DNA from 2 places in the Ensifer sp. ENS06 genome. Region 1 is predicted to be linked to the other one. Evidence: predicted binding sites of a transcription regulator. Region 1 holds the regulator's gene; the other holds the start of a gene.

Region 1 (4,917 bases):
ATCTGTCCCGGCTGCGGCGTGGGCACTGCCACTTCCTCGATCGTCAGGGGCGCGCCGAATTGCCGAACGACGGCTGCCTTCATCGCCTGAGCCATTTGCCAATCCTCCTCCAATCGCCGGGCCACGGAGAGGTTTCTTATGGGAACAGTGGGCCGGCAGGGGCCTATCTCACATACGAAAATCGTGTAATTGGCTCGAGCATCATGGCGCTCACAGCCAGTGCCCGGACGTCATTTCCTGCTTGGCGTATACCGCCAACATTTCAACGCAGTTCACGTAGCGCCATCGTCAGGTTGCAGCGTAAACCCGCCGGCAGAGTTCGACAATGGGTGGAGTGCAGAAGCGGTTCAGAGACCGACTGCCTTCGGCGCCCGGCCGGATCGAACAACGCATATCGTGCAACGGCGCTCGAGCGGGCGCGCTGGCGCGCGTATTGACAGGATCGGCGCCGGTCGTGTTGACTGAATGCTACGGGGCCGTAGCTCAGTTGGGAGAGCGCCGCAATCGCACTGCGGAGGTCGAGGGTTCGACTCCCTTCGGCTCCACCAAAACGATCAGAAGGTGCCCGGTTGCCGAGGTATCGGAACAGCGGCTGATTTGTCATCAGCAGATCGCCAGTTCGAGTCTTTCCGGGGACACCACCATGCTAAGCCACCGTTCGGCCTTCGCGAAACGCTGCCCGATCCCGTGGCCACCTGTTTTCAGAGGCTGAACGGATCCCGCGCCGATCGCTTCTCGCTCGGTGCACTGAACGGGTCGGCTTTCTTCTCCTTGGACTTGCGGCCCTCGTCGGCGATGATCTCGTCGACCGCCCTCTGGCACTTCATCAGCTCGTCGGCCGCCGGGCCGGTGCCGCGCAGGCTGAGATTTGCGATGACGCGATCTTCAAACGCGATGGCCAAGGCCCGCTTGCGCACGAAGCCCGTCAGGAACTCGGCGTCGGTGACGTTCACGAACAGAAACTTTTCGCTCGCATCACCGGCAGCGGTCGCCGAAGCGCTCCAGGGATCGGTCTTGTCGAAGCGGAAGGTCAGGTCGTACTCTTTGCCGACCTCGAGCGACCTCCAGTCGTCGCTGGCGAAGCTCATATAGAGCGGCGACTCGGAGCCCTTGGGATAGAACCCAAGGCGCAAGGTGACCCCGCCGTCGAATACCGACGAGATGAAGCAGGAGCCCTCCATCGAGGTGTCGGAAGCAACGGTCCAGCCGTCGACATCCTTCCACTTGATGATTTCGGACTCCTCAGCCGCGGCCGATCCCGCGGCGATCAGACAGCTTACCAATCCGACCAGCAATCTACGCATGCAAAACCCCCGTTTGCCCGCATTTTGATAGGTCCCCGCATCGCTGTCGAGGGTGCCTAGCCGATACCAGGCAATATTTTAGGAATATTCACCTCTCCGCGGCAAGCGGACTGCCCATCACATGGCGAAAGGATCTTTCGATGACTTGGTCTGGCCGCCGCCGGCAAAGGGATCGTTGTTCGGCGCATTGCCGCCGGCGCCCGCAAAGGGATCGTTCGCCGCTCCCTGACCGCCATTCGGGATCAAGGCGCTCACCGCCTCCTGGCACTTGAACATCTCGCTTACCGCCTTCATCGAATCACGCAGGCTGAGGCTCGCGACGACGCGCCCCTCGAAGGCCAGCGCCAAGGTGTTCTTGCGAACGAATTCGGTAAAGAAGTCGGTGTTGGAAAAGTTGACGACAAGGGCCTTGGCGCCGGTCAGATCAACACCGAACGCAACGGCCGGCCACTGACGACCACGGTCGAGCTGCAAGGCAACATCGTATTCCCGCTGCGGCTCGATGGATTTCCATTCGGCATTGCCGATCGAAAGAAACGCCAGGTTCGTCGATCCCCGCGGATAAAAGCCGATACGAAGGATAGCGCCGGCGTCATAGCTCGTCGCCGCGTAACACGAGCCTCCCAGGGAAGGATCGGATCCCACCGTCCAGGCGTTGATCCGTTTCCAGATATTCGAACGCCCTTCTTCGGCAGACGCCGCTCCAGCCGTGAGCAACAGGCCGAGCACCACCAACGACAATCTATGCATGCAACCACCCCACTTTCCACGCAAAGTTATCTTTTTTTAGAGGCCTGTCGAGACGGTGAAGGCCCTTCCCCGCAGGGATTTTTGCGCGCCCCAGGCCCGATGCGAAAGCTGGCAGCTCCGATGCATTCTCCGCGCCGGTCCATGAAGAACGGCCGAGACGAGGTTGAGATGGAGCGGCTGGCGCAAATCAGCCACAGCCTGCGGGCAAAGAGCTGTTGAACATGGCAGAGTGATCGCCATGCTTGCTGGACTTCGGAACGAAAGCGCGGTTCACATCGTTTACCAACCCGTAGTCCCACCCCTTCATCAAGTGGACGATCACCGTGCTTGCCGCCCTGCTTCTCGCTTCGATAGTCGCATCGCCCAATATGCCTGACGTCAAGCTCAGTGCCGCGACGGTGGATGAACTCCAGACCGATTTCGAACGGGCCGTGCCGTGCCATCAGATCGATGGACGCAATGTTTGGAAGGGCGCGCTCGCGTTCTACATCCAGTCCTTCGTTTATGACGGCGATACGCCCGTTGCGACCGATGCGGCCGACGCAGTGCTTCCGGAAGACAACAGCGCCGAGACGGTGAAGGAGTTCGAAGACGCCTGCTCGGCCTCGCAAGCGACTTAAGTCTCTCCGCGAAGAGAGCCGCGATTCGTTCGAATCACGCGCGCGACCGGCCTGCCCGGCGCTGTTTTGGGACGCAACCGTCGCCGAAAACCGCCCCGCTCCCGCAAAAGTGACCAATCGACCCCCACAGAAGCAGCCAGTTGCCTGAATTCACGGAATTTTAGGCACTTGCGGAACACATATGGAACAGATAGTGTCTGTTCTTGATTTGTTTCACGCCTCTGGAGCGACGTGCCATGCTGACCCGCAAGCAACAGGAATTGCTTCTGTTCATCCACGAACGCATGAAGGAGTCGGGCGTACCGCCGTCTTTCGATGAAATGAAGGATGCGCTCGACCTGGCGTCGAAGTCCGGCATTCACCGTTTGATCACGGCGCTCGAAGAACGCGGGTTCATTCGCCGGTTGCCGAACCGGGCGCGCGCGCTCGAAGTCATCAAGCTTCCGGAAGCCTACGCCGCCGGCCAGCAACAGCCGCGCAGAGGCTTCTCGCCGAGCGTGATCGAGGGCAGCCTCGGAAAGCCGCCGGCCGCCGCTCCTGCCACGCCGAAGCCGGCGCCGGTCGCCGAAAGCACGTCTGTTTCCGTCCCGGTGATGGGGCGCATCGCTGCCGGCGTGCCGATCTCGGCGATCCAGAACAACACCCATGACATTACCGTTCCGCTCGACATGATCGGCAGCGGCGAGCATTACGCCCTCGAAGTAAAGGGCGATTCGATGATCGAGGCCGGCATCTTCGATGGCGACACGGTGATCATCCGCAACGGCAACTCGGCCAATCCCGGCGACATCATCGTGGCGCTCGTGGACGACGAGGAAGCGACGCTGAAGCGCTTCCGTCGCAAGGGCGCGTCGATTGCGCTCGAAGCGGCCAACCCCGCCTACGAGACGCGCATTTTCGGACCAGATCGCGTGAAGATCCAGGGCAAGCTCGTCGGGCTGATCCGCCGCTACCATTGAATTCCAGGCAGAACGCCGAATCAAAAGAGCCTCGCCACTGAAAGTGGCGAGGCTCTTTCCATTTAAGGCGACCTGAAATCCAGATCGCTTATTCGTGGATCGTGTATTCGCCGAGTTCGCAGAGATCCTGCGTGTCCTCGGTCGTATCGAGGGCCGAGCCTTCCTCGAATTCGAATCGCATGTCGTATTTGCAGACGTCCCGCCCGTCGGCAATCGTGATCTCCATGCTCTCGCCGGGGTTCAGGACCTGCCGACCGAAAACATCGTCTTCCCATTCATTGACGCCGACCGGCGACGTATAGAAATTCGTCAGTACCGCGCCGGTGTTGTTCTTCAGCTGGAAAACCAGGTCGTCCGCGCGCGCCTCAATAGCGGTCGCAGCAAAACACGCCAACGCCGTCAGGATCAGTCTCTTTTTCATTGATGCCATTGCCTCCGTTCTTAATGTTGACGGACGCTACCGATGCGGTTGATCTCAGCGGAGTCATCGTTCCCCCTCTACCGAATTCACCGAAGCGATAAGATCCGACGGAGGCATAGGAGACGTGGCTTGCGCGGACGTGGGGTCGCGAATATTACCGCGCTGCCCTAAGGCAGAACGTCAAACCAAACTTCACGAGGTGAGATTTTTGGAGGCCTCGCCCGGAATTGAACCGGGGTACAAGGATTTGCAGTCCTCTGCGTCACCACTCCGCCACGAGGCCTCACAGCTCGGATAACCAAGCGTTGGCGCGGATTTAGAATGATTGCAGAAAAACCGCAAGAGGCATTTTCTGAAAAACGCGCCGTCGAATTGCAGGACGGATACTTTCCACAGAACGATCGACGATGTCCGCCGATCGTCTCCCAGGTGATCTCAGCACCAGGGCGTCGGGCGCCCTTCCCACGGCCGCACGAGCCCCTCGGAAACGAGTACACGTCCAAGAGATTGGTCACCGCGTGTGACCAGGCGCAGTTTCTCGCCGGCCTTGGCATCTGATCGCCCTCCCGCCGAGATCAGCCTGAAGTCGCCTGCATTCAGCAATTCGCGCAGGCGCTGCTTGGCGTAGAAGCCGCGCGAACGCTCCTTGTCGCAGCTTGCCTGGCGGATTCGCGGTGCATCGACATCGGCGACGCGGATCGTCTCGCCATGGAAGACGAAGGTCGCGCCATCGATCACGCAGTTGTCGTTGCGAATGCCGCAAAAATAGAACTGATCGGTACGGATGGATGCCGTCTTCACCTCTTCATTCGGCCGCACGAGAGGGGTTGGCGGCGTGACGCCGACATTCACCGACGGCACCG
Region 2 (4,917 bases), on a different contig from region 1:
CGTTTCCTGGGCAACCGCCGGCGTCGATCCGCAGGTCATGGGCACCGGCCCGATCCCGGCGTCGCGCAAGGCGTTGGCAAGGGCCGGCTGGGCGATCGGCGATGTCGAACTGGTGGAAGCCAACGAAGCCTTCGCTGCCCAGGCCTGCGCGGTCAATAAAGACCTCGGCTGGGATCCGTCGATCGTCAACGTCAATGGCGGCGCGATCGCCATCGGTCACCCGATCGGCGCTTCCGGCGCCCGCGTGCTCAACACGCTGCTGTTCGAAATGAAGCGCCGCGGCGTTTCCAAGGGGCTTGCAACCCTCTGCATCGGCGGCGGCATGGGCGTCGCCATGTGCGTCGAGCGGCTCTGATCGGTCTGGCGGCATGAACAGCGCCAGGTGGGTTCCATTTTCCCTGCTTCTGGCCGGTTCGCCGATCGTTTCTGCACATGCCAATCCCGCGCCTCTTAACGAGGCGCGGCTGGTAGAGTGCATGCTGGAACATACGACTTCCGACGAGGAGAGCGTTTTCAAGGACGTGATGGTCGCGGCCTTGAGAGATGACGGCGGCGCATTGAAGGTGTCGCTGGAGCAGCTCTCCGCGGTGATGATGGGCCTCGCGCTGGAGAAGTGCGAGGTGGCTCTGTCCGCGCTGGCTACGCCGCAGTTTCAAGCGGCCGCCGGGCTCTACGGGCAAAAGGTCGGCGAAAAGCTGATGCAGAAGGCATTCGAAAAACTGAACTGATCAAGTGGGAGGCGCATATGAGCAGGGTAGCATTGGTCACGGGTGGGTCGCGCGGCATTGGTGCGGCAATTTCCATCGCACTCAAGAATGCCGGCTACAAGGTGGCTGCCAACTATGCCGGCAATGACGAGAAGGCTCAGGCCTTCAAGCAGGAAACCGGCATCCCGGTCTACAAATGGGACGTTTCCAACTATCAGGCCTGTGCCGAGGGCATCGCCAAGGTCGAGGCCGATCTCGGTCCGGTCGATGTGCTCGTCAACAATGCCGGCATCACCCGCGATGCCATGTTTCACAAGATGACGCCGGAGCAATGGGGTGAGGTGATCGGCACCAACCTCACCGGTCTCTTCAACATGACGCATCCGCTCTGGTCGGCCATGCGTGACCGTGGCTTCGGTCGCGTCATCAACATCTCGTCGATCAACGGCCAGAAGGGCCAGATGGGGCAGGCCAACTATTCGGCGGCCAAGGCCGGCGATCTCGGCTTCACCAAGGCGCTCGCCCAGGAAGGGGCTGCCAAGGGCATTACCGTGAACGCGATCTGCCCCGGCTATATCGGCACGGAGATGGTGCGGGCGGTGCCGGAGAAGGTGCTCAACGAGCGCATCATCCCGCAGATCCCGGTCGGCCGCCTCGGCGAACCGGAAGAAATCGCCCGCTGCGTGGTGTTCCTCGCCTCCGACGATGCCGGCTTCATCACCGGCTCGACGATTTCGGCGAACGGCGGACAGTTTTTCGTCTGAGCATCAGACAAGCCGAACATTACCGCACGGCGCCTTTCGAGGCGCCGTTTCCATGCGGCGGCAGCGCTGAGAATCCCGCTCGAAATCCTGAAGTTGCGCTGGCAGTTCCGTTGCCGGAGTGGGGCGTAGACACTATATCTTGTGGAGAACAAAGGTGGAATGACGCGCGGTCTGCGAGTCGCTGCCGAATGTTCCCGCACTGGTCGCGACTCTAAACTGCGATTCTCATTCTCTCCCTTGGGTGAATCCCTGACGAATTTCGTGAAAAATTTTCCAGGCTTTCCAGAGTCTTGGATTCGGAATCCTTGGACCTGTCAGGCAATGGCAGAGCCGGGATTGTTGCGCGCCAAAGGGCCTGATGCGCGGAATCAGCTCCAGATTCAGCATGTGGTGCAACGTTCGGCGTTGAAATCTATATGTAGTCGTGAACATACAGTGAATAACAATGAGTCGTCGATTCGTCGCCGATTCGTTCCACGGCTGTTCCAATTGTCGATTGCGCCGACCACAACAGGTGGTGCAATGGGCTAAGAGATGCCAAGCGATGGTTTTAGTTGTCGGCGCCCCTTGCGTTTGGCTCGGTGCGTGGGCATGTGTTTGCCGCCAGCGTGAAAAGACGCTGCCGTAATTTCTGAATGCCCGGGATCGATGACGTGTCCGTTCACCCCATGATCCTGAGCGGCCGCGGTGTCACCGCGGTGCTCGGGCCTACCAATACCGGCAAGACGCACTACGCGATCGAGCGCATGATTGCGCACGACAGCGGCGTCATCGGCCTGCCGCTGCGGCTTCTCGCGCGCGAGGTCTATACGCGCCTGGTCGAAAGGGTCGGCCACCACAATGTCGCGCTGATCACCGGCGAGGAAAAGATCACCCCGCATCGCGCGCGCTATTCGGTCTGCACCGTCGAGGCCATGCCGCGCGAGACGACGGCGTCCTTCGTCGCGATCGATGAAGTGCAGCTTGCCGGAGATCTCGAGCGCGGCCATATCTTCACGGACCGGATCCTGCACCTGCGCGGTCGCGGCGAGACGCTGCTGCTTGGTGCCGGAACGATGCGGCCGATCCTCGAGCAGTTGCTGCCCGGCATCACCGTCGTCGAGCGACCGCGCATGTCGCAACTGCTCTATGCCGGTTCGAAGAAGATAACCCGTCTGCCGCACCGCACGGCGATCGTCGCCTTCTCTGCCGACGAGGTCTATGCGATCGCCGAGCTGATCCGCCGCCAGCGTGGCGGTGCCGCCGTCGTGCTCGGCGCGCTGTCGCCGCGCACGCGCAATGCGCAGGTGGCGCTCTACCAGGAAGGTGACGTCGAATACCTGGTCGCGACCGACGCGATCGGCATGGGCCTCAATCTCGACGTCGACCATGTCGCCTTCGCGCAGGACCGCAAGTTCGACGGCTATCAGTTCCGCAATCTCAACCCGGCCGAACTCGCGCAGATCGCCGGCCGCGCCGGCCGGCACTTGCGTGACGGTACGTTCGGTGTGACCGGCCGCGTCGATCCCTTCGACAACGAGCTGGTCCACCGTATCGAGGCGCATGAGTTCGATCCGGTGAAGGTGCTACAGTGGCGCTCGAAGGCGTTCGACTACGCTTCGATTGCCGCTCTGAAGAAGAGTCTTGAGGCCGCGCCGACGGTTCCCGGCCTTGCCCGGGCGCTACCTGCAGTAGACCAGCAGGCGTTCGAGCATTTGGCCCGCTACCCTGAGGTCGTCGACATCACGACCAATGCCGAGCGGGTGGAAAAACTGTGGGAAGCCTGCGCGCTGCCGGACTATCGGCGCATTACACCGGCTCAACATGCCGACTTGATCTCGACGATCTACGCGGATCTTGTCCGCCGCGGTACCGTAAACGAAGATTTCATGGCCGAGCAGGTCAGGCGGGCCGATCATACGGACGGTGAGATCGACACACTTTCGGCGCGAATCGCGCAGATCAGGACATGGACTTATGTGTCGAACCGGCCGGGATGGCTGGCCGATCCGACACACTGGCAAGAAAAGACGCGGGAAATTGAAGATCGATTATCCGACGCACTACATGAACGGTTGACGAAACGCTTTGTTGATCGCAGGACATCTGTGCTCATGAAGCGCCTGAGAGAGAATGCTATGCTGGAAGCTGAAATCAGTGTGAATGGTGATGTCTTCGTTGAAGGTCATCACGTAGGACAACTAACCGGTTTCCGGTTTACGCTGGCGACCGGCGGCGATGGCCCGGATGCCAAGGCTGTGCAGGGTGCTGCCCAGAAGGCGCTGGCGCTCGAGTTTGAGGCACGCGCCGCGCGGCTGCATGCTTCCGGCAACAACGACCTGGCGCTTTCGTCGGATGGTCTTGTGCGCTGGCTCGGCGATCCCGTCGCCCGTCTGACGGCAAGCGACCACGTCATGCGCCCGCGCGTCATCCTGCTGGCTGACGATCAGCTGCAGGCGAATGCCCGCGAGCACGTTCTGGCGCGCATCGAGCGTTTCGTGAACCATCACATCGGAACGGTCTTGAAGCCGCTCGACGATATTTCGCGCGCTGAAGATCTCGAAGGTCTCGCCAAGGGCCTCGCCTTCCAGCTCGTCGAAAACCTCGGCGTACTGTTCCGCCGCGATGTCGCAGACGACGTCAAGTCGCTCGACCAGGACGGTCGCGCTTCGATCCGCAAGTACGGCGTTCGCTTCGGCGCCTACCACATCTTCCTGCCGGTGCTCCTGAAGCCGGCGCCGGCCGAACTTATCACGCTCCTCTGGGCGTTGAAGAACGACGGCCTCGACAAGCCCGGCTATGGCGACCTCATCCCGATGCTCGCCGCCGGCCGTACGTCTGTCGTTACCGATCCGTCTTTCGAGCGGACCTTCTACAAGCTCGCCGGTTTCCGGTTCCTCGGAAAGCGTGCGGTGCGCATCGATATCCTCGAGCGCCTCGCTGACCTTATCCGACCGCTCCTTCAGTGGAAGCCGGGCACGCAGCCGCGTCCGGAAGGCGCCTATGACGGCCGCCGCTTTACAGCGACCACCTCCATGCTCTCGATCCTCGGTGCAACGCCCGACGACATGGAAGAGATCCTGAAGGGCCTCGGCTACCGCGCAGACAGCGTCAAGGCCGAGGAGGCCCAAGCCTTCCTCATGGGTCAGGATGGTGGTGCTGCGGCTGCTGCCGCCGCTTCGGAACCGGTCGCTGCCGTTGATGACGCCGATGCCGGCGACAGTGCGGCAGAAGCCGAGACTGCAGTCGTCGAGGCACCTGCTGCCGAGGCCGAAAAGGCCGAAGCTGACGTTGCCGTCGCTGCCGACGGGGCCCAGCCTGCTGAGGCTCAGGTGACCGAGACCCAAGTGACGGAGACCGGCGAGCCGGTCGAAGCCAAGCCCGTTCTGCTCTGGCGTCCTGGCACCCGTCAGGACAACCAGCGCCAGGGCGGTGGCCGCCACGAGGGCGACCAGCGTCGCGGCGGT

What was found. The regulator LexA, encoded in region 1, represses DNA repair genes until DNA is damaged. The targets are predictions, from matches to a motif close to TGTTCNNNNTGTGTTCNG.
Region 2: IB279_RS24970 (helicase-related protein) is a predicted target of LexA. The motif match lies at 1,896-1,913, and genes of this name have one in related genera.

Annotation. Positions count from the first base shown of each region.
Region 1 covers NZ_JACVBC010000001.1:1,783,354-1,788,270, reverse strand. The annotation lists gene adhP (alcohol dehydrogenase AdhP) at 1-95, opposite strand, end outside; tRNA gene IB279_RS08885 (tRNA-Ala) at 473-548, shown strand; gene IB279_RS08880 (hypothetical protein) at 702-1,304, opposite strand; gene IB279_RS08875 (hypothetical protein) at 1,422-2,054, opposite strand; gene IB279_RS08870 (hypothetical protein) at 2,378-2,674, shown strand; gene lexA (transcriptional repressor LexA) at 2,911-3,633, shown strand; gene IB279_RS08860 (hypothetical protein) at 3,722-4,063, opposite strand; tRNA gene IB279_RS08855 (tRNA-Cys) at 4,264-4,337, opposite strand; gene IB279_RS08850 (thermonuclease family protein) at 4,490-4,917, opposite strand, start outside.
Region 2 covers NZ_JACVBC010000008.1:187,343-192,259, forward strand. The annotation lists gene IB279_RS24955 (acetyl-CoA C-acetyltransferase) at 1-355, shown strand, start outside; gene IB279_RS24960 (hypothetical protein) at 369-728, shown strand; gene IB279_RS24965 (beta-ketoacyl-ACP reductase) at 746-1,471, shown strand; gene IB279_RS24970 (helicase-related protein) at 2,125-4,917, shown strand, end outside.